3 regions of the Gordonia aurantiaca genome follow, and region 3 is predicted to be linked to each of the others. Evidence: predicted binding sites of a transcription regulator. Region 3 holds the regulator's gene; each other region holds the start of a gene.
What was found. The regulator LexA, encoded in region 3, represses DNA repair genes until DNA is damaged. The targets are predictions, from matches to a motif close to CGAACANNTGTTCG.
Positions count from the first base shown of each region.

Region 1: ABFT43_RS03885 (alpha-ketoglutarate-dependent dioxygenase AlkB) is a predicted target of LexA. The motif match lies at 3,038-3,051, and genes of this name have one in related genera.
Region 2: ABFT43_RS10365 (error-prone DNA polymerase) is a predicted target of LexA. The motif match lies at 1,952-1,965, and genes of this name have one in related genera.

Region 1 covers NZ_JBDUUF010000001.1:850,077-857,689, forward strand. Annotated here, with positions in the region: gene ABFT43_RS03865 (oxidoreductase) at 1-336, shown strand, start outside; gene ABFT43_RS03870 (hypothetical protein) at 395-907, opposite strand; gene ABFT43_RS03875 (SulP family inorganic anion transporter) at 1,146-2,666, shown strand; gene ABFT43_RS03880 (hypothetical protein) at 2,673-2,894, opposite strand; gene ABFT43_RS03885 (alpha-ketoglutarate-dependent dioxygenase AlkB) at 3,074-3,700, shown strand; gene ABFT43_RS03890 (GMC family oxidoreductase) at 3,756-5,462, opposite strand; gene ABFT43_RS03895 (flavin-containing monooxygenase) at 5,459-7,009, opposite strand; gene ABFT43_RS03900 (TetR/AcrR family transcriptional regulator) at 7,002-7,586, opposite strand.
Region 2 covers NZ_JBDUUF010000004.1:195,211-202,823, forward strand. Annotated here, with positions in the region: gene ABFT43_RS10365 (error-prone DNA polymerase) at 1-1,938, opposite strand, end outside; gene ABFT43_RS10370 (SDR family oxidoreductase) at 2,102-4,039, shown strand; gene ABFT43_RS10375 (alanine racemase) at 4,036-5,124, shown strand; gene ABFT43_RS10380 (DNA polymerase Y family protein) at 5,145-6,728, opposite strand; gene ABFT43_RS10385 (hypothetical protein) at 6,740-7,519, opposite strand.
Region 3 covers NZ_JBDUUF010000005.1:207,667-215,279, forward strand. Annotated here, with positions in the region: gene nrdR (transcriptional regulator NrdR) at 1-125, opposite strand, end outside; gene ABFT43_RS12235 (LysM peptidoglycan-binding domain-containing protein) at 224-784, opposite strand; gene lexA (transcriptional repressor LexA) at 1,007-1,714, shown strand; gene ABFT43_RS12245 (putative PEP-binding protein) at 1,698-3,398, opposite strand; gene ABFT43_RS12250 (DeoR/GlpR family DNA-binding transcription regulator) at 3,503-4,273, shown strand; gene pfkB (1-phosphofructokinase) at 4,270-5,250, shown strand; gene ABFT43_RS12260 (PTS fructose transporter subunit IIABC) at 5,247-7,361, shown strand; gene ABFT43_RS12265 (HPr family phosphocarrier protein) at 7,533-7,613, shown strand, end outside.

The sequences.
Region 1 (7,613 bases), on a different contig from region 3:
TCGTCGAAGCAGTCGTTCGTCGCTCATCCCGGTTATGCCGCAACGGAATTGCAGGGTCGCACGGAGACCGTCATGGACTTCCTGATGAAGCTCGCCAACAAGTCCCCGATGGTGCAGTCCGCGGCCGCGGGCGCCTGGCCGCAGCTGTATGCGGCGACCATGCCCGGACTGGGGTCCGGCACGTTCTACGGGCCGACACAGTTCTTCGGGCTCAAGGGGGCGCCGGGGCGCAGCGGCTACAAGAAGATCGCGAACGACGAGGCGTTTCGGGCCCGTCTGTGGGCGGAGTCGGAAAAGCTGACCGGGGTGACGTTCGACGTGGCGTCCGCGGGATAGCTCCTGGGAGAACGCGGACTTCGGTGGCGGTTTCGGGCGCCGGAGACCGCGTCTGGTGTCACTGCACCGAGAATGCGATGCTGTTCGACGCCCCGGAGATGGTGTCGGTGACGCGGATCGTGAAATCGCCGGCGCCCTTGAAGGAGTACGACTTCACCGCCGTGCAGTCGCGGGTCTTGAACAGCTCGGCCTCCTTGGGCACCTTCGGCCCCGACAGCCGGATCTCCATGCGGCACTCGTCGCCGTCGACGATGGGGCCGGCCTCGATGATCGAGTTCCAGCGCACGCCCAGGCGCGAGTTCTTCGGGAAGGTGCCCGGCGCGATCTCGCGCGCGTTCTTCGGGTTGTACACCCAGACGTTGATGGAGCGGACGCCGTTCGGGGCGTCCTTGCGGCCCAACTTGCCGTAGTGGGTGACCTTGTCACCGGACGAGCCGAGCGCCGCGCTGCCCGAATCGAGGCTTCCGCTCGCGCTGCCGAACAGATCGCCGGCAGGATCGGCGGTCGCCGGTGCGATCGGGAGCAGCAGGGCGGCAGCAGCCAACAGACCGACGAGACCGGTGCGCATCATCGAGTTCCCCCTCATCACGTTCGATAACGAATTGATTAAAGCAAAAGGGGTCGAATTCGACTGTGGGCCAGGTCATAGCGTGACGCGCGGCTGGTGAGATCGACCACCCCGTGCCGAGAGCAGAACCGAGCTGACCTGCTCGGAGTCGCCCTGATCCACAGGTGGGCGAGGTGGGGACGACGGCCCTCCACGGGTAGAGTTCCGCAGGTTCACGACCCCGATCCTCTAGGAGCGCCCGGTGGGGAAAGCCACGGCCAGAACCACGGCGACCACCGACGCGGTGTCGCCTGCCGACCGCCAGTCCGTCCTGCTCACCCTCCGCTCGCCGGACCGCCTGCGCACCGAGGTCCTCGCGGGCCTCGTCGTCGCGCTCGCGCTGATCCCGGAGGCGATCTCGTTCTCGATCATCGCCGGCGTCGACCCACGGGTCGGCCTGTTCGCATCCTTCACGATGGCGGTGACGATCGCGATCGTCGGCGGCCGGCCCGCGATGATCTCCGCGGCCACCGGCGCCGTCGCGCTGGTGGTGGCGCCGCTCGTGGAAAGCCATGGGCTGCAGTACCTCATCGCGGCGGTGCTGCTCGGCGGGCTCGTCCAGATCCTGCTCGGCGCGCTCGGTGTCGCGAAGCTGATGCGGTTCATCCCGCGCAGCGTGATGGTCGGCTTCGTCAACGCCCTGGCGATCCTCATCTTCTGGGCGCAGGTACCGCACCTGATCGGGGTGCCGTGGCTGGTGTACCCGATGGTGGCCGCCGCGATCGCCGTCATCGTGCTGTTCCCGCGGCTGACCACCGCCGTGCCGGCGCCGCTGGTGGCGATCGTCGCGCTCACCGCGGTCACCCTGGCCGCGAGCCTCGATGTCCCGAACGTCGGTGACGAGGGCGAACTCCCGGACAGCCTGCCGTCGCTGATGATCCCCGACGTGCCGTTCACGTGGGACACCTTGACCGTCATCGCACCCTATGCGCTGGGCCTCGCACTCGTCGGGTTGATGGAGTCGCTGATGACCGCGAAACTCGTCGACGACATCACCGACACCCACTCCGACAAGTCCCGGGAAGCCGTCGGGCAGGGAGTCGCCAACGTCGTCACCGGCCTGTTCGGTGGCATGGGCGGTTGCGCGATGATCGGACAGACGATGATCAACGTCAATCAATCGCGTGCGCGCACGCGGATCTCGACGTTCCTCGCCGGCGCGCTGTTGCTGGTGCTCTGCGTGGGGCTCGGGGATCTGGTCGCGAAGATCCCGATGGCCGCGCTGGTCGCGGTGATGATCATGGTGTCGGTCGGGACCTTCGACTGGCATTCGATCGCCCCGAAGACATTGCGCCGCATGCCGAAGTCGGAGACCGCGGTGATGCTGGTGACGGTCGCGGTGACCGTGGCGACGTCGAATCTGGCCTACGGCGTCGTCGTCGGCGTGCTGACCGCGTCGGTGCTGTTCGCGCGGCGGGTGGCGCACCTGACCGGGGTGGTCGAGGTGCCCGGCGAGCCCGGCATCCGTGTCTACAAGGTGACCGGTGAGCTGTTCTTTGCGTCGAGCAACGACCTCGTCTACCAGTTCGACTACACCGTCGACGAACCGCGCGTCGTCATCGACCTGGGCGACTCGCACATCTGGGACGCGTCGTCGGTCGCGACGCTCGACGCCATCACCACCAAATACGAGGCGAGGGGCAAACAGGTGACGATCGTCGGGCTCGACGACGTGAGCGCACAGCGGCACCGTCGGTTGAGCGGACACCTGGGCGGGGAGTAGCCCTGGTCAGTCCGGATTCGCGTCGCTGTCGCGGCGGCGTCGGATCACCAGCGCCACCTGGATGATCGCGGCCGCGCCGGCGGCGATCACCGGGATCCAGATCATCACGTCGGTACTGCCGTTGACGATCTCCCGCATCGGGATGATCATCAACGGCACGACGAGACACCACGTCAGGATGTCGGGACGGCCCTCTTTGATGCGTGTCTGACGGTCGGATTCGGTCATCGTGCGGCCCGGATCGTCGGGTCGTCGGCGGGCCGCACGGCGTCACGCGCGGATGCCGGCGCGGGGCGCGCCACGACGACAGGGTGCATGGTCAGCCATCCTAACGGGCACGGCACACAGCGTCGGCCGCCCTCCGAATTGCTCGAAAGTGTGTTCGACAAAGCGTGTATGGTGGCGGCATGTCCATCGGTATCCAGGGATCGCTGTTCGCCGAGGTCGACGTCGAGCCGACACTCGGTGACCTGGCCACGATGACGCGTCGTCCGCTCACCGACGGCGCGTGGGTGGACCTGTGTCCCGGGTGGATCAGCGGGTCCGACGAGTTGTTCGAACGGCTACGGAAGACAGTGCCGTGGCGGGCCGAGCGGCGGCAGATGTACGACCGGGTCGTCGACGTGCCGCGGCTGGTGTCGATCTACCAGGCCGACGACCGGCTCCCGGACACGCTGATCACCGAGATGAGGTCGGCGTTGAGCGCGCACTACCAAGCGGAGCTGCCCGAGGGCTTCGCGACCGCGGGGATCAGCCTCTATCGCGACGGCAACGACTCGGTGGCCTGGCACGGGGACCGCATCGGTCGGTCGGCCACCCACGACACCATGGTCGCGATCATCTCCCTCGGCGCCCCGCGGCCGCTGCTGCTGCGACCACGGGGCGGCGGGAGATCGCTGAAGTTCACCCTGTCGTCCGGTGACCTGCTGGTGATGGGCGGCAGCTGCCAGCGCACCTGGGAGCACGCGGTCCCGAAGGTGCGCGCGGCGGGTGCGCGCATCAGTATCCAATTGAGGCCGCCGGGGGTGTGGTAGGCCGGCAAGACGTAGAAGATGCGGACGCCATGTCCCGTTGTTTTCTACGAAATCCCTAGCCGGCGTTCGAGATCGGCTCGATCGGCAACCGCAGCGCGGCCGGTGCGTGGTCGGGGACCGTCGGGCGCACCGGCGGAACCGGGGCGACCGGGCGGTACGGCTCGCCGAGCGCCGGACGCGGATCGGCCTCACCGGCGTTCGGCCACATCGCCATCGCGCGCTCGGCTTGGGCGGTGATCGTCAGCGACGGGTTCACGCCCAGGTTCGCCGACACCGCCGATCCGTCGACGACGTGCAGTCCCGGGTGGTTGAACACGCGGTGGTACGGGTCGATCACCCCGTCCTCTGCGGAGTTGCCGATCGAACAGCCACCGAGGAAGTGAGCGGTCATCGGGATGTTCAGCCAGTCGACGAACGAACCGCCCGGATCACCGTCGATCTCGTCGGCGATGCGTCGAACCGCCTCGTGGCCCTCCGGGATCCAGGTCGGCGGGGGATCGCCGGCGCCCTGCCTGCTCCGTAGCATCGGACCGAAACGGCCACGGCGGGAGAACAACTCGAGCGAGTTGTCTGCGGTCTGCATCACCAGCGCGATGATGGTGCGCTCCGACCAGTTGCCCACCCAGAGACTACGCAAGGTCACCACCGGATGCCGGAACGCCTCGATCAACGCCTTCACCGGGCGCGGCAGTGTGCCGTCGCCGTCGATGAGCATGGCCTGCAGCAGGCCGATGAGGTTGGAGCCCTTGCCATATCGGACCGGCTCGATGTGCGTGTGGTCGTTGGGATGAAACGACGAGGTGATCGCGACGCCCTCGGTGTAGTCGACCTTCCGGTCGCGGGCCGTCGCGGCGAGTACCGCCTCGGAATTGGTGCGGACCACCTTCCCGAGCCGAGAGGACAGACCGGGAAGGTGCCCCTTCTGCTGCATGTCGAGCAGGAGCTTGTTGGTTCCGTAGGTGCCGGCGGCGAACACCACGTGATCGGCGGTGAACACGCGGCGCCCGCGCCGCGACCAGCGTCGACCGGTCCGATGCGACTCCACGACGTACCCGCCCTCCGACCGCGGGCGGACCGTGTCGACGGTGGTCATCGGGATGACGTCGGCCCCGGCCTGTTCGGCCAGGTACAGGTAATTCTTCACCAGGGTGTTCTTCGCGCCGACGCGGCAACCGGTCATGCAGGCGCCGCAGTCGGTGCAACCGGTGCGGGCCGGTCCGACCCCGCCGAAGAACGGGTCGTCGACGGTCTTGCCCGGTTCGCCGAAGAACACGCCGACCGGGGTGTGGACGAACGTGTCGCCCGCGCCCATGTCCTCGGCGATCTTGCGGATCACCTTGTCGGCGGGTGTCATCCGCGGGTAGGTGGTCACGCCGAGCATGCGCGACGCCTGGTCGTAGTAGGGATCGAGTTCCGACGCCCAGTCGGTGATCCGGCCCCAGTGCGGGTCGTCGAAGAACGCCGGCAGCGGCCGGTACAGCGTGTTCGCGTAGTTCAGCGACCCGCCGCCGACGCCCGCACCCGCCATGACGAGGACGTCACGCAGCAGGTGCATGCGTTGCACGCCGAACAGGCCGAGTGCCGGCGCCCACACGTAATCGCGAAGGCGCCAGCTGGTTTTCGGCAGCTGGTCGTCGGCGAAGCGGCGGCCCGACTCGAGCACCGCGACACGGTAGCCCTTCTCGGTGAGGCGCAGCGCGGAGACCGAACCGCCGAAACCGGAGCCGATGACGATGGCGTCGTAGTGTTCGGTCCTGGTCACTGGGCGAGAGTCCCCTCGGTGGCGTCGGAGTCAGCGGTGTCGGACGTGGTCTCGGCGGCGACCTCGGCCGGGATCGCGTCGTCGAAGCGATGGTCGGCGACCACGAACGTCGACATCATGCGACGGAAGTCGCTGGTGTACTTCGGCCACATCACCGAGTTGCGGCCCGTCGAGTCGAGGTACCAGCTCGAGCATCCACCCGAATTCCACACGGTGCGAGCGAGTTCCGGGTCGAGCTCGGCGTTGTAGCGGTCCTGCGCGTCCTGGGTGACCTCGAGGACGCTGCGGCCGGTGCGCTTGAGCTCGGAGATCGCCTTGGACATGTAGTAGGCCTGTGGTTCGAGCATCAGGACGATCGAGCTGTGGCCCAGGTTGGTGTTGGGGCCGTACAGGAAGAACATGTTCGGGAAACCGTGCACCTCGACGCCTCGGTACGCCTGCGGCGAGCCCTCCCACGTCTGCGCGAGCGTGCGGCCGTCCCGTCCCGTCACGGCCTTGGCGATGGGCGGCTCGGTGGGTGTGAAGCCGGTCGCGAAGATGACGGTGTCGACCTCGTGCTCGCGGCCCTCGGCGTCGACGACGCCGGTCTCGGTGAGCCTCGACAACGCGCCGGTGACGGTCACGTTGGGCCTCTGCAGTGCCGGGAACCACTTGTTGGTCAGCAGGATTCGCTTGCAGCCGATTTCGTAGGACGGAGTGAGCCTGCGACGCAGCCTGCGGTCGCGGACCTGCACCCGGAGCTGGGCCAGCGCCATGGTCTTCGCGATGGGGAGCAGCTTCGGGTTGCGCGCCATCATCAGCACGTAGAACTCGCGGTAGGCCCACACCATCTTGCGGACCGCCCGGTGCACGGCGGGCACACGGCGGTAGACGGCGCGTTCCAGCGGCCCGATGTTGCGGTCGAGACGCGGCACCACCCACGCGGGGGTGCGCTGGAAGACGGTGAGATGGCCGACGGAGTCGACGATCTCGGGCACGATCTGGATCGCCGAAGCGCCGGTACCGACGATCGCGACCTTGCGTCCGCGCAGGTCGTGGGTGTGATCCCACTGTGCGGAGTGGAACACCTTGCCGGTGAACGCATCGGCGCCGGGCACGTCCGGGACGCCCGGCTCCGACAGCGCACCGGGGGCGGCGACCAGGAACCGGCAGCGGATCGGTCCGTCGGTGGTGTCGACGACCCACTCCTGCGCAGCGCCGTCCCAGCGGGCGACGGTCAGCGCGGTGTTGTAGCGGATCTGGTCCTCGTAGTCGGCGGCGACGGAACGCAGGTAGTCGTGGATCTCATGGCGTCGGCCGTAGGTGTGCGACCAGTCCGGGTTCGGCGCGAACGACAGTGAGTAGAGCGAGGTCGGGACGTCACACGCGGCGCCCGGGTAGTCGTTCTCCCGCCACACGCCGCCGGGGCCGTCGGCGCGCTCGATGGCAAGGGTCTGCAGGTCCGGATGGTCCTTGCGCAGGCGGTGCAGTGCGGCGAGGCCGCCGAAGCCGACGCCGACGACGAGGACGTCGACGCGGTCGGGCAGGGCTGTGCGGATGTCAGTCATGGTTCAACAGGTCCTTCCATACGGGCAGGAGACGATCGATGAGTGCGCGGTCGGCCTCGGGGGAGCGCAGGATGCGCGACACCGCGAGACCGCGGGCGAGTTCGATGGACAGTTCGACCTCTTCGGGCGTGTAGCGGTCGCCGAACAGTTCGGCGCAGCCGATCGCCAGGGCGTCGGAGACCTTCTGTTCGAGCGGGATGAGTGCGGTCCGCAGGTTGACGTCGGTGCGGGCGGCGACCCAGAGCTCCAGCGCGGCGTCGAACAGCGGCCCGCTGAACGACTCGATGAGGATCTCGAGGCCGTCGTCGTCGCTGCGGGGGCGCGACAGGACCTCTTCGAGGCGTCGGTCGACGAGGTGCCCGACGGCCGCGACGACCAGGGACTCCCGGGTGGGGAAGTGGTGTAGCAGCGCCCCGCGTGAGACCCCGGCCCGCCGGTTGACCTCTTGGGTCGTGGTGCCGGCGTAGCCGACCTCGACCAGCGCCTCGACCGCGGCGTCGAGGACCCGTGCGCGGGTCGCCGCGGTGCGTTCGGCCTGGGTGCGCCGACCCGGCGTGGGGGTGGTGGGCTCGGTCACAGTGAGCAGGCTAACACACAAACAGTC
Region 2 (7,613 bases), on a different contig from region 3:
GAACACGCCGATGGAGTCGGCGCGGCACAGCATCTCGTAGACCGCCGGCTCGGAGAGGTCCAGGGCGGCCAGGTCCACCTCGATGCCCTTGTGCTCGGCGACCAGGTCGATCGCATAGTGCAACGCCGACAGCATGCCGAGCCCGAGGAGGTCGAACTTCACCAGGCCGATGGCCGCGCAGTCGTCCTTGTCCCACTGCAGCACACTGCGATTCTCCATCCGCGCCCACTCGGTGGGACAGACGTCCGCGATGGGCCGGTCGCAGATCACCATGCCCCCGGAGTGGATGCCCAGATGGCGTGGCATGCCGAGTATCTCGCCGGCGAGTTCGGCGACGTCGTCGGGTGCGGTGTCGGGTGCGCGGGACCAGGCGTCCTGCTGCCCGGGCGCATATCCGAGCGCCCGCGCCATGTCACGGATGGCCGAGCGGCCGCGGTAGGTGATGACGTTGGCGACCTGCGCGCTGCGGTCCCGTCCGTAGCGGCGGTAGACGTACTGGATCGCCTCCTCGCGACGATCGGATTCGATGTCCACGTCGATGTCGGGCGGGCCGTCGCGCTCGGGGGCGAGGAACCGCTCGAACAGCAACTGGTTGGCGACCGGGTCGACGTTGGTGATGCCCAGCGCGTAGCAGACCGCGGAGTTGGCCGCGCTCCCCCGGCCCTGGCACAGGATGTCGTTGGCCTTGCAGAAGTCGACGATGTCGGCGACGACGAGGAAGTACCCGGGGAACGAGAGCGCCTCGATGATGGCGAGCTCGTGTTCGATCTGCCGGTAGGCCTGCGGATGTTCGGCCGGGGTGCCGTAGCGGCGACGGGCGCGGGTCATGGTCAGTTCCCGCAGCCAGCTGGCCTCGGTGTGCCCCTCCGGGACGTCGAACGGCGGCAGTTCCGGTGCGATGAGGCCCAGCCGGAAGGCACAGTCCGACGCGATGTCGACGGCGTTGTCGATCGCGTCGAGGTGCGCGGGCATCAGCCGGGCCATCTCGTCGCCGCTGCGCAGGTGCGCCCCGGCGACCCCGGGCATCCAACCGGCGATGGTCTCGATGTCGGTGCGCGCCCGCACCGCGGCCATCGCCATCGCGAGCCGACGCCGCCCGGGTCCGGCGAAATGCGCCCCGGTGGTGGCGACGGTCGGGACCCCGGCGCGGGCGGCGAGGTCGGCGAGCACCGCGTTGCGCTCGTCGTCGTCGGGCAGCCCCTGCGCGGTGAGCTCGCACACGACGTTGTCGCGGCCGTAGGTCTCGAGCATCTCCCGCAGCGCACGCTCCGCGGCCGCCACCCCGCCGCGGTCGAGAGCACGCCGGACCGCACCCTTGCGGCAACCGGTGAGGATCAGCCAGTGTCCGCCACCGGCCCCGGCGAGGGCGGCGCGGTCGTAGCGCAGCACCCCCTTCTCCCCTGCGACCATGTGCGCGTCGGCGATGGTGCGCGACAGGCGCCGGTAGCCCTCGCCGTCGCGGGCGAGGACCAGCAGGTGTTCGCCGGGCGGGTCGTTGTATCCGGTCCGGGCGACGTCGGGTTCCAGCGACAGCTCCGCGCCGAAGACGGTGGGCATCCCGAATTCCCTTGCCGCCTCGGCGAATCGGACGATGCCGTAGAAACCGTCGTGGTCGGTGATCGCCAGCGCCTCCAGACCGAGCCGCTGGGCCTCCTCCACCATCTCCTCCGGCATCGACGCACCGTCGAGAAAGCTGTAGGAGCTGTGCGCGTGCAGTTCGGCGTAGGCCACCGACGACGAGCCGCGCGAGATGTCGGCGGCCTGGTAGGCGCCGCGCTTGCGCGACCACGCCGGGCTGTCGCTGCCGTCGCCCGGAAACATCGCGTGGTCGCTGTCGTCGGGGCCGAACGCCGTCCCCGGCCGACCACCGTCGGGCGCCCGGCCGGAGAGCACCCGCTCCATCTCCGACCACGTCGGAGGCCCCTGATCCCAGCCCACACCGACAGTCTATCGAACATGGGTTCGAATGGATATTCCTCACCTGAACCCATTGCAATGGCCCGAGTTAGGTGTCACTCTGAGTACCAGACAGATTCCATCTCCTTCGGGGGGAGGGGACATCGAGCGGGACCTGGCGCCAGCGCATCACGATGGGATCATCATGACCAGCTACTTCATCACCGGAGGCAGCGGATTCATCGGTCGGCGTGTCATCGAGCGTCTTCTGACCGTCGACCCCGATGCGACCGTCCACGCCCTCGTGCGCGAGTCGTCGCGGTCCGCCTTCACCGCCATGCTCGACGAACTCGGCGCGGGTGAGCGCGTGACACCCGTCGTCGGCGACCTGACCAGTCCGGGCCTCGGCATCGACCCGGCCGGGCTGCCCGACATCGACCACGTCGTCCACCTCGCCGCAATCTACGACATGGCCGCCGACGCCGAGTCGCAGCGAGCGGCCAACGTGCTCGGCACCTCGCGGGTCGCCGACTTCGCGATCGCCCGCGACGCACTCATGCACCATGTGTCGTCGATCGCAGTGGCCGGCGATCACCGCGGACGCTTCACCGAGGCCGATTTCGAGGTCGGACAGGGTTTTCCGACGGCGTATCACCGCACGAAGTTCGAGGCCGAACGCGTCGTGCGCGAACGCGAGGGGCTGCGATGGCGGGTGTACCGGCCGTCGATCGTGGTCGGCGACTCGCGCACCGGCGAGATGGACAAAATCGACGGGCCCTACTACTTCTTCGGGCACCTGGCGATGCTCGGCCGGTTGCCGCGGGCGCTGCGCCTGCCCATGCCCGACCTCGGCACGCTCAACATGGTGCCCGTCGACTACGTCGCCGCGGCCATGGTGGCGCTGATCGCGGTGGAGCCGGAGCGCAGCGGCCTGGTGTTCCATCTCGGTGACAGCCGGTCGCTGACGACCACCGAGATGTACAACGCGCTCGCCCCGGCGTTCAACGCACCCAAGGGTTTCGACGCGGTACCGCACCGTATCGTCGAACCGGTGCTGAACCTGTCCGGGATGGGTGTGGCCAAGGTGGGACGGGACCTGGTCGCCGCGCAGCAGGGCATCCCGGCGGCGGTGCTCGACGCGGTGTCGTTGCCGGTGGAGTTCTCCTCCGACCACACCATCGCCGTCCTCCACGACCACGGCATCAGCGTGCCCGATTTCGCCGAATACGCACCGCGGCTGTGGCATTACTGGGCCCGCCATCTCGACCGGTCCCGCAACCGGCGCCGCGATCCGCGAGGGCCGCTGGTGGGCAAGAACATCCTCATCACGGGCGGGTCGAGCGGTATCGGCAAGGCGACCGCCCGCATGTGCGTCGCCCGCGGCGCCAACGTGATCATCGTGGCCCGCTCCGCCGACGAACTCGATTCCGCGGTGGACGAATTGAACTCGACGACCAGCAAGAAGGGCATCCCACCCGGCCGCGCGTTCGCCCATCAGTGCGACATCACCGATCCCGAATCGGTCAACGCGCTGGTCAAGTCGGTGCTCGCCGAACATGGGCACGTGGACGTGCTGGTGAACAACGCCGGCCGGTCCATCCGCCGCGCCACGGTCAACTCGGTGGAACGCGCCCACGACTATCACCGGGTCATGGCGGTGAACTACTTCGGCGCGGTGAACCTCGTCCTGGGCCTGTTGCCACACATGATCGCGCGGCAGTCCGGCCACATCGTGAACGTCACCTCGATCGCGGTGCAGTCGCGTGGCCCGCGGTTCGGCGCGTACGCCGCGTCGAAGGCCGCCCTGGAAGCGTTCAGCGACGTGACCGGCACCGAGACCGTGTCCGATCACGTCACGTTCAGTAATGTGCGCCTGCCGCTGGTGAAGACACGGATGATCGAGCCGACCGAGGCGTATCGGGATCAACCCGGCACCTGGGACGTCGACAAGGCCGCGGCGCGCGTGCTGCATGCGATCATCCACCGGCCCAAACGGGTCGGTTCGACGCTGGGCACGATCGCCGAGCTCGGTCATCGCCTGACCCCGGACCTGACCACCCGCATCCTGCACCAGGAGTATCTGCTGTTCGGCGAATCGGCCGCAGCGATGGGGCGCCGGCGATCAGGTGGTCCCGACGCGTGATCGACACCCCGTACCTGGAGGTCGACGTCGACCGCCTGGACCGCAACCTGACCAACCTCGCCGAGGCCGCGCGACGCATCGGCGTCGACGTCCGGCCGCACGCCAAGACCCACAAGTGTGCCGAGATCGCCCGTAGGCAACGAGATCTCGGCGCGGTCGGACTGACGGTCGCGACCGTCGGCGAGGCCGAGGCCTTCGCCGACGCCGCCGCCGTCACCTGCTGCACCGACCTGTTCATCGCCTACCCGCTGTGGACCGGACCGACGAAGGCCGCCCGCCTGCGCGCGCTCGCCGACCGGGTGGCGCTGCGGGTCGGCGTCGACTCCGTCGACGGGGCACGGCATCTCGCGGAGTCGGTGGGAGCGGCGTCGATCCGGGTGCTCGTCGAGGTCGACTCCGGGCAGCACCGCACCGGCGTGGTGCCGGAACGAGCCGGCGAGGTCGCCGCCGCGGCGAGTGCCGCGGGACTCGACGTGATCGGCGTGTTCACCTTCCCGGGCCACTCGTACGGCGTCGGGGACACCCGGCGCGCCGCGGCCGTCGCCGAGGTGCGGGCACTGGCCGCGGCCGCCGAGAGCCTGCGGGCCCATGGCCTCGAACCGCTCGTGCGCAGCGGTGGCTCGACGCCGACGGTCGGGCTGCTCGACGAGGTGACCCCGGGCGTGCTCACCGAGATCCGGCCCGGCGTCTACCCGTTCAACGACGCCCAGCAGATCGAGATCGGTTCCTGCGGATTCGACGACGTCGCACTCACCGCGGTGGCGACCGTGGTCCGACGCGACGACGGTCGGCGGATCGTGGTCGACGCGGGCAGCAAGATCCTCGGGGCCGACCGCGCCCCGTGGGCGACCGGATACGGCCGGCTCCTCGATCATCCCGACGCCCGCATCGTGCAGCTGTCGGAACACCATGCGGTGGTGGATTTCCCGGACCGGACCCCGGGTGACGACATCCCCCGGCTGGGCAGCCTCGTGCGCGTGGTGCCGAATCATGTGTGCAACGCGGTCAATCTCGTCGACGAACTGGTGGCGATCGACGGCGAGGACACCCGCTGGCCGGTGATCGCTCGGGGCCGCAACAGCTGAGGCCGTCGCGCTCGGTCGTGTCACTCGTACACCCCCTCGACGTTCCACTCCCCGCCGCGGTAACACAGCAGCAGCGCCCGTGAGTCGTCGAGCAGGACCTGTGCCCGCGCGACCAGTTCGCCGCGTCCCGCCGACGGACCGTCGAGATCGACCGGCCAGGGTCCGGCCCACCAGCACAGGCCCCAGCCGGGTTTCCGGGAGTCCGGCAGGCAGACGGTCACCGGTTCGGCGGTGAACGCGCCGCGCTCGGTGACCCGCACCGGATGGCCGAGGGCGTCGAGCACGCGAACCGCCGTCTGCACCAGCACCGTCGGGGTGGGCTGCGGCAGGCTCCCCGGCCACGGCGCCGACGGGTCCCGTAGCGGGGTCGGCTCGTCGCCGAGGGGGACCAGGGTGATCCGTTCCGCGGGACCGCGACCGCCGCTGAGCACCGGGATGCGGACCGCGTCGCCGCCGAGCAACCCCTGGATCCGGACCAGGGAGCGCCGGGCGCGTTCCTCGGTGTCCGGGTCGTCGGCCCGGCCGCTGCCGTCGGAGAGCTGATGCTGCAGGGCGCCGGCGTCGACGACCTCCACCGGTTCCAGCCGCAGGCGCACGATCGGCGAATCCGGGGTCTTCGCGGCGCCGCGCCGACCTCCGGTCAGCCACCCCTCCAGTTGCCACCGGATGCGGTCGGCCGTCGACTCCGGGGTCAGCGGCTGGGCACAGTGCCAGGTCCGCGAATGCTGTTGCCCGCGTTCGGTGGTCGCCTCGATGGTCAATCGGGTGCAGGCGACCGCGGCGTCGCGCAGCCGTCGGTGGAGTCTTTCGGCAAGGGTGCGTCCGATGAACGCCGCGACGTCGATGCGGTCGACCGGCGGGTCGCAGGTGTGGTCGACGGTCAGCTCCGTGGGAACGTACCTGCCCGACGGCACACGCCCCGGCTGTGCGTTGGCCAGGCGATGCGCGACGACCGCGTCCTTGTCGAACCGGGACGCCACGTCGGCGACGTCCATGTCGGCGAAGGCACCGATCGTCGAGATCCCCAGGCGCCGCAGGAGATCCACCAGTTCGACGCGGGACGGGTCGGCGAGGCTCGGTTCGAGGGCGAGATCGCCGACGGGCCGGTCGGCGAGATAGGAACGGTCGCCGCCCGGGGGCACCTGATGGCCGTGCCGTGCGGCGAGGACCGCGGTGAACACCTCGTCGGCGATGCCCACCTGCGATTCGATGCCGCAGGCCGACACCGCGTCCACGAGTTCCTCGGCCAGCGTCTCGATGCCGCCGAAGTAGCGGGCCGCGCGGTCGCCGGGGATCACCACGAGCCCCGGCCGAAGCACCTCGAGGGTCGGGATCAGTTCGGCCACCGCGGTCACCACCGGCTCGAACAACCGCCGGTCGCGTCCCTCGTCGGCGGTCACCACGGTCATCTCCGGGCACACCGACTGCGCCTGTCGTTTGCGCATGCCGCGCCGGACCCCGGCCGCCCGCGCCGTCGCCGAGCAGGCGACGACCCGGTTGGCCGACAGCACCGCCACCGGATGCAGCGGGGGCAGGTCGGCGTCGGCGGCCGCCGCCATTGCCGGCCAGTCGGGACACCAGAGTGCAAGAGTGCGTCTGCTCATCGCCCGCTCCGTCAGTTCGCGACGGCCAGGACCGGGCGGACGCGGGTCGTCGGGACCATCTCGACGATGCGATCGGGCCCCTGACCGGGAGCGAGGAGTTCGACCTCGGTGCTCCGGGTCTGCCGGCCGCGTCCCGACGCCGTGACCCGCAGTCTCAACCCGCCGATGCGTCCGTAGCCACTGCGCGCGGTGTCGAGGTCGGTGGCCCCGGCCACCAGCGGGGTGTGCCGGTAGGTGAGCACGCGCGCCTCGATGGACAGCTGCGCGCCCGGCCACCCGGCGCCGGCGACCAGCAGGACCGACGACTGTTTGCGGACGCGTCCGGCCACCACCCGGGCCCGCGAAGGGGCGACGCCGTCCGTCCCGGAGCCCGAGCCCGACGGTCCGAGTCGTCCGAGGATCACCAGGTCCATGCCGTCGAGCAGCACCGCGGCGACCTCGACCGGATCCGCACCGGGTTCGGGGATGGTCGCGATCCGGGACAGGACGGCGCCCATCTCCACCGCCGACAGCAGGCTCAGCCGCGACATCCCTACGATCCCCACGCGGCCGCCGGCGCGGGTCACCGACGCGATGATCGCCACCAGCAGCGAGTTGGCGCCGTCGAACCGGGCGACGGTTCCCCGCGGGATACCGTTGTGCGGCAACACCTCCGACAGCGGCTCCGGAATCGGCAACACGCCGGCGGACGGGTCGCGGACCTCTACCGTGTGCTGGTCGGGGCGTCCGGACATCGCCGCCATGCGGCGGCGCAGAACCGTCAGTTCATCGGCACGATCTGACACATCCATGACACTCTCCAGTCGCGTGGTGGTACTCGAGCGAGCCGGGAAGTTGCTGCGCCATCAGGGTCGGAAAATCGGGGTCGGAAAGGCGTCGGAACGA
Region 3 (7,613 bases):
TCCACGGTCGAGAAGCGGCGACCGCATGCGACGCAGGAGCGACGCCGGCGAATGGCCTGTCCCTCGTCAGCGACACGTGAGTCGATGACCTTGGTGTCGTCGTTCTTGCAGAAGGGGCAGCGCATCGTATCCTCACGCGGGTCGCGGGATCTCTCCGCACGGACGGTCGCCGCGCCGGGCCGTGTCTCGGCCGATCCCAGTGACATCGAGGATACCGCCGGGCCTATGAGTACCTGGGGGCCAGGAGTGGCTGACCGACCCGCAGACCAGTCGACGGCAGGTCGTTCAGTCGGACGATGTCCTCGACGACGGCCTCGCGGGGCAGGTCGGGCGCGACGCGGGCGGCGATGGTGTTCAGCGAGTCACCCGAGCGGACGTGGACGACCTCGGTGCCCACCGTCGGCGGGGTGACCGAGGCGGCGTAGTTCTGGCCGACGACCGACAGGACCCACACCGAAAGGGCAAGGCCCACGCCGGCGAGGATCGCCGCCGCGGTGCGGCGGCGACGCCGGATCGTGGATGCCGGGGCGACCTCGACGCGGGGCGCGGCGAGGGGCCCCCGACCGCGGGTGCCGACCGGCGACGCGCAGCGGGTCGAGGAGATCCGCGGGCCGTACGCCGCCGACTCAGGCAGCGGACGGTTGTCGACGGGCCGGTTGTCGCCCGGACGGCGATGGGGATTCGCCCGCCGGGGCGGGACGGACTGACGATCAGGAGCGATCCGCACGGGGTCGACACGCCTCGGGTCGACACGCCTCGGGTCGATGAGAGTCGCGGTGCGCATGGTGCCCTCCGGTTGGTCGGTCGAACGCGATGTTCGAGCCCGAACGCCGGTGTTCGAACATCGATCATCTGTTCGATGAACTGATGTTCGATTTCTACCACGCGCCCCCGACAATGTCTCGCGACACGTCGAACAAATGTTTGATGCTGTCGGTTTCGTGGGCTACGCTCGACCTCGGTCAAGCCATCTACCAGCACGTTCGGAATCGAGAGGAACCCGACCATGAGCGACGACGGCGGAAAGCGCACTCCACCGCGGGGCGCCGACGACCCCGTCCGCCCCGAGGACATCGCGGCGGCAGAGGCCTCCCTCACGCCGCGGCAGCGGGGTGTGCTCGAGGTGATCCGCAAGTCGGTGCGCGAGCGTGGCTACCCACCGAGCATCCGGGAGATCGGCGACGCGGTCGGCCTCACGTCCACCTCGTCGGTGGCGCATCAGCTGCGCACCCTCGAGCGCAAGGGGCTCCTCAAGCGCGACGCCAACCGCCCGCGCGCGGTGAACATCGCCCCGAACGAGCCGCCGACGCCGACGTCGCCGACCGGCGAGCCGCTCCCCGAGCCCACCTTCGTGCCGGTCCTCGGCCGGATCGCCGCCGGCGGCCCGATCCTCGCCGAGGAGGCCGTCGAGGACGTGTTCCCACTCCCCCGTGAGCTCGTCGGCGAGGGCTCGCTGTTCCTGCTGAAGGTCGTCGGCGAGTCGATGATCGACGCGGCGATCTGCGATGGCGACTGGGTCGTGGTCCGTCAGCAGAACGTGGCCGACAACGGCGACATCGTGGCCGCGATGATCGACGGCGAGGCCACGGTCAAGACGTTCAAGCGCCAGAAGGGTCATGTGTGGCTGATGCCGCACAACGAGTTGTTCGACCCGATCCCCGGTGACGACGCCGTCATCCTGGGCAAGGTCGTCACCGTCATCCGGCGGATCTGACACCCTCGGGTTCACTTCCGAGCACCGCGGCGGCCGCCGCGCGGGCCGCAGCCGGATCGGTGGTGGCCAGCGCAGCGGCCGCCGCGTTCTCACATGCGGTGAGAGTGACCTCGCCGAGTGCGGCGCCGACGGCCGCGGACGCGGCCGGGGCACTCGACAGCGAGGTGACGCCGAGACCCACCAGGACGCACGCCAGAGCCGGGTCGGCCGCCGCCTCGCCGCAGACGCCCACCGGTTTACCCAGGGCGCGACCGGCTTTCGCGACCGCCGCGACGAGGTGCAGTACCGCGGGTTGCCACGGGTCGGTGAGGGCGGAGAGGTCGGCCGACATCCGGTCGGCGGCCATCGTGTACTGCGTGAGGTCATTGGTGCCGATCGACACGAAGTCGACCTCGGCGAGGATCGCGGGCGCGAGGATCGCCGCGGCGGGCACCTCGACCATGACCCCGGCGACGAGGTCGCGCGCGCGTACCCGCGCCGCGAAGGCCGCGGCCTCGGCCGGCGAGGCGATCATCGGCGCCATCACCCACGGCCGGCTCCCGGTCTCCCGCGCCGCCTGTGCTATCGCGTCGAGCTGGCGTTCACGGATCTCCGGGTGCGCCAACGCGATCCGATCACCGCGCACACCGAGGGCCGGGTTGGCCTCGTCCGGGTGGTCGACGAACCGCAGCGGCTTGTCCGAGCCTGCGTCGAGGGTGCGCACGACCACCTTCCGGCCGGCGAACGCGTCGAAGACCTCGCGGTAGATGGCGGCCTGGTCGTCGACCGACGGCTCGTCGGCGCGTCCGAGAAAGGCTAGTTCGGTGCGGAACAGGCCCACCCCTTCGACGGGATGCGCCGTCGCGGCGCGGGCCGACGCGCCGTCTGCGACGTTGGCCAGGACGGCGACCTCGACGCCGTCGGCGGTGCGGCCGGGTCCGGTCCAGCCCGCGATCCGCGCGGCGCGACGTCGATGTGCCGTGACCCTCTCCTGCGCCTCCGCGGCGTCGGGGGCGACGACGACCTCTCCCGCGGTCCCGTCGACGAGAACCGGTGTGCCCACGTCGATCGCGCCGAGTCCGGGCACGGCGACGACACACGGGATCCCGAGCTGGCGCGCGATGATCGCGGTGTGACTGGTGGGGCCGCCGAGACGGGTCACCAGCGCGATGGTCGTGGCGGGGTCGAGACCCGCGGTGTCGGCGGGCGCGAGATCATCGGCGAGCAGCACCGACGGGACGTCCGGCGTCGGGACGCCGGGCTCCGGCAGGCCGAGAAGTTCGGCGACGACGCGGTCGCGGACGTCGTTGAGGTCGGTGACGCGTTCGGCCATCAGGCCGCCCATCCTGCTGAACACCGCGGCGAACTGTTCGGTTGCGGCCGCGGCCGCCGCCGGTGCGCTCACCCCCTTCTCGACGAGCTTCGTCGCCGCACCGACCCAGCCGCGGTCCTCTGCGAGCGCTGCCGTCGCGGCGAGCACCTCGGCGGCCGCGCCGGTGTTCTGTGACGCCCGGTCACGCAGGCGTGCGGCCACGACAGCTGCGGCGCGGGCGAACCGTTTGACCTCGTCCGCTCGACGATCCTCCGGCACCTCGCTGGTCGAACCGAGCGCCTCGGCGGAGTGATCGGGCCGCACCCCCGGCCAGAGCGCGGGGCCGTAGGCCACGCCACCGACGACCGGGGTGCCTGTCAGCGTCTGCGTCATGTGACCACGCTTACAAAAACGCCTTGACTTGTCAACACAAACAAGCGTAAACAGAATCACATCAACACCGAAACCAACACGATCCCACATCAGATCGGAGCAGCGTGTACGCCGAGGAGAGACAACAGGCCATCGCCGACGAGGTTCGCGTCGCGGGCCGGGCATCGGTGGCCGAGCTCGCCGCGAAGTTCGATGTGACCAGCGAGACCGTTCGTCGCGACCTCGCGGTTCTCGAGAAGGCGGGACACGTGCAGCGCGTGCACGGCGGGGCCGTCCGCCCCGAGGTGATGCGTGTCGTCGCAGAACTCGGCGTCGCCGAGCGGGAGACCGCCCAGACCGAGGAGAAGGCCGCGATCGGTCGTGCCGCGATGTCCTTTCTCCCACCCGACGGCGGATCGGTCCTGTTCGACGCCGGCACCACGACCTATCGCGCGGCCGAGGCACTGCCCCGCGATCGCACACTGACCCTCATCACCAACAGCCTGCCCATCGCCGGCCTGCTCGCCGCCCGCCACGTCGACGGCCTGCACGCACTCGGGGGCCGCGTGCGCGGCCTGACCCAGGCGACCGTGGGCGCGCAGACCGTGGCCGCACTGTCCCGGATGCGGATCACCACCGCGTTCGTCGGCACCAACGGCCTCACCGAAGCGCACGGACTATCCACTCCGGACCCCGACGAGGCGGCGGTGAAGTCCGCGATGGTCGCCGCGGCACAGCGGGTCATCGTGCTCGCCGACAGCTCGAAGATGGGCCGCGAGGAGCTCTCCGGGTTCGCGACCGTCGACGACATCGACGTCCTCGTCACAGATTCCGGGATCGACCCGCAGTTCTCGGCCGCGCTGTCCGCACGCGGCGTCGAGGTCGTGATCGCGTGATCCTGACCGTCACCGCCAATCCGAGCCTCGACCGCACTCTCGAGCTCGGCGGGCCCCTGCGTCGCGGCGAGGTCCAGCGCGCGGGAGTCGTCCGGGCGCAGCCGGGCGGCAAGGGAGTCAATGTGTCCCGCACCGTCGCGACGGCGGGGCTGGCGACCCGTGCGCTACTCCCCGCGCGTCCCGGCGACCCGCTGCTCGCCGCCCTCGACGACCTCGGGCTCCCATACGACGCGGTTTCCGTCGACGACGAGGTGCGTTCGAACGTCACCATCGCCGAGTCCGACGGCACGACCACCAAGGTGAACGCCCCCGGTGTACCGCTCACGCCGGAACAGCTCGACGAGCTCACCACGCTGATCCGAACCCACGCCGAGGGCGCGGCCTGGGTCACCCTCTGCGGTTCACTGCCACCGGGCGTGCCGCACGACTGGTATCGCCGCATCGCCGACGCGCTGATGACCGCAGGGTGCCGCGTCGCCGTCGACACCTCCGGCGAACCGTTGCGCGCCGCGGCCGCCGGCCGACTCGACCTGATCAAGCCGAACGAGGACGAACTCGCCGAGCTCACCGGCACCGATCCGGCCGTGTTCCGAGCGGCGTTGTCGCGCAATGATCTCGGGCCCGTGGTGGATGCCGCGTCGACACTGGTCGAGCAGATCGGCGGGAACGTCCTGGCCACCCTCGGCGCCCGTGGCGCCGTACTGGTCACCCGGGCCGGCACCTGGATCGCCACCCCGCCGCCGGTCACGCCGCGCAGCACGGTCGGTGCCGGGGACTCCTCGCTCGCCGGATACCTCATCGCACAATCATCCGGAGCGCCGGCGCCCGACTGCCTGCGTCACGCCGTCGCCTACGGGTCGGCGGCCGCCGCACTCGCCGGCACCGCATCCCCGACGCCCGACCAGCTGAACCCGGCCGGGGTCACCGTGACCGAGTTCTGCAGCCCCACCCCATCCCCCGCGAAGGACATGTCATGACCGAGCGAATCATCACCGCGCAGACGGTGAGTCTCGACGTCGACGCCGGCGCCGATCCCGCCGCCGTCATCACCGCCCTCAGCGATGCGCTCGGCGCGGCCGGGCGGACGACCGACCCTGCCGACCTGGCCCGCGCGGCGCTCGAGCGGGAGGCCAAGTCCGCCACCGGGCTTCCCGGCGGCATCGCGATCCCGCATGCGCGCACCGCGTCGGTGACAGCGGCGGGTCTCGCGATGGCGAGGCTGTCCCGGAAGGTCGACTTCGGCGCCCCCGACGGCCCCGCCGATCTCGTCTTCCTCATCGCGGCACCCGAGGGCGGCGCCGCCGAGCACATGAAGCTGCTGAGTTCGCTGGCCCGTGCGCTGGTGCGGCCGGAGTTCGTCGCAGCACTGCGGGAGGCGGAGACGGCCGAACGGGTCATCGAGCTGGTGACCGAGGCGACCGATCCCGGCGCGTCGAAGAAGACCACCCCGGACAAGGCGCCCGACGAGGCCCTGCAGAAGACCCCGGAGAAGACCCCCGCGAGGGCTCCGGAGGAGTCTCCCACGCCGACGGTGTCCGCCGCGGCGCCCGAGGAGGCCACCAGGCCGCGCCTCCTCGCGATCACCGCATGTCCCACCGGGATCGCGCACACCTACATGGCGGCCGACGCGCTCAAGTACGCGGCCGAGCGCGCGGGCGTCGAACTCGCTGTCGAGACGCAGGGATCGTCGGCGACCACGCCGTTCGACCCGGCGCAGATCGACGCCGCGGACGCGATCATCTTCGCCACCGACATCGGGGTGAAGGATCGCGGCCGCTTCCACGGCAAGCCGGTCATCTCCTCCGGCGTGAAGCGGGCGATCAACGAGCCCGACGCCATGATCGCGGAAGCCGTTGCAGCGGCAAGGAATCCGAACGCGGCACGCGTCGTCGAGGGGGGCGGTGAAGTGTCGGGGGTGGATGCGCCCGCCACGGCCGGCGGCACGGGTCTCGCGGCCCGAACCCGGCAGGCGCTGATGACCGGTGTCAGCTACATGATCCCGTTCGTCGCGGCCGGAGGTCTGCTGATCGCCCTCGGCTTCCTGCTGGCCGGCTACGAGATCGCCAACACCACGCTCGACGCCGGTGGTTCACTCGACGACGCGGCCTACATCGCGCTCAACAACAGCCTCTGGGATCTGCCGTCCGGCGGTCTCCTGCAGTACCTCGGCGCGGTGAGCTTCGCGATCGGCTCGGGGGTGATGGGTCTGGCGGTCCCGGTCCTCGCCGGGTACATCTCGTTCGCCATCGCCGACCGGCCCGGTATCGCTCCGGGTTTCGTCGCGGGCATCGTGTCCCTGGCGGTCGGCGCGAGCTTCATCGGCGCGCTGATCGGCGGTCTCATCGCCGGCGCGGTGTGCCTGTGGATCTCGCGATTGCCGGTACCGCAATGGTCGCGAGGGCTGATGCCGGTTGTGGTGATCCCGCTGTTCGGCAGCATCGTCGTCGGCGGTCTGCTCTACATGGTGCTCGGCAAGCCTCTTGCGTGGCTGACCGAGCAGATGAACTCCGGGCTGGAGTCGATGTCCGGTGGGTCGGCGATCGTGTTGGGCATCGTGCTCGGCCTGATGATGTGCTTCGACCTGGGCGGGCCGGTCAACAAGACCGCCTACCTGTTCGCCACCGCCGGTATCGCCGACGCCGCGACCGCAGGTCCCGCGCAGTTCCAGATCATGGCCGCGGTCATGTGCGCCGGTATGGTCCCGCCGCTCGCACTGGCACTGGCCACGGTGCTGCGACCGGGCCTGTTCACCGAGCCCGAGCGCGAGAACGGCAAGGCCGCCTGGCTCCTCGGCGCGTCGTTCATCTCCGAGGGCGCCATCCCGTTCGCCGCGGTCGACCCGTTCCGGGTCATCCCGTCGATGATGGCCGGTGGCGCGCTCTCCGGTGCGCTCATCATGGCCTTCGGTGTGGAGTTGCGCGCCCCGCACGGCGGCATCTTCGTCTTCTTCGCCATGAACAACTGGGTGCTGTTCCTCGTCGCCCTGGCCGCCGGAACCCTGCTCAGCGCGATCGTGGTGATCGCGGCGAAGCAGTTCGGCCGGACCCGTGAGCTCACCCGGGCCGACGTGCAGGCCCTGGCAGTCTGAAGGTCGACCCGCGCGCCCGGTCCGCGCCGGACGATCCGCGCCGGACGATCCGCACCGAACGATCCGCACCGAACGATCCGCCACGAACAGCCCCCACAGAACCCCGACGACACGACCGTACAACGACCCACACAAAGACCCCGCACAGAACGACCCCATACAGGAGGCACCATGCCCAGCACCATCGCCACCGTCGCGTCCGCGATCGGTCTGCACGCGCGTCCGGCCACGATCATCGCCGAGGCCGTCACC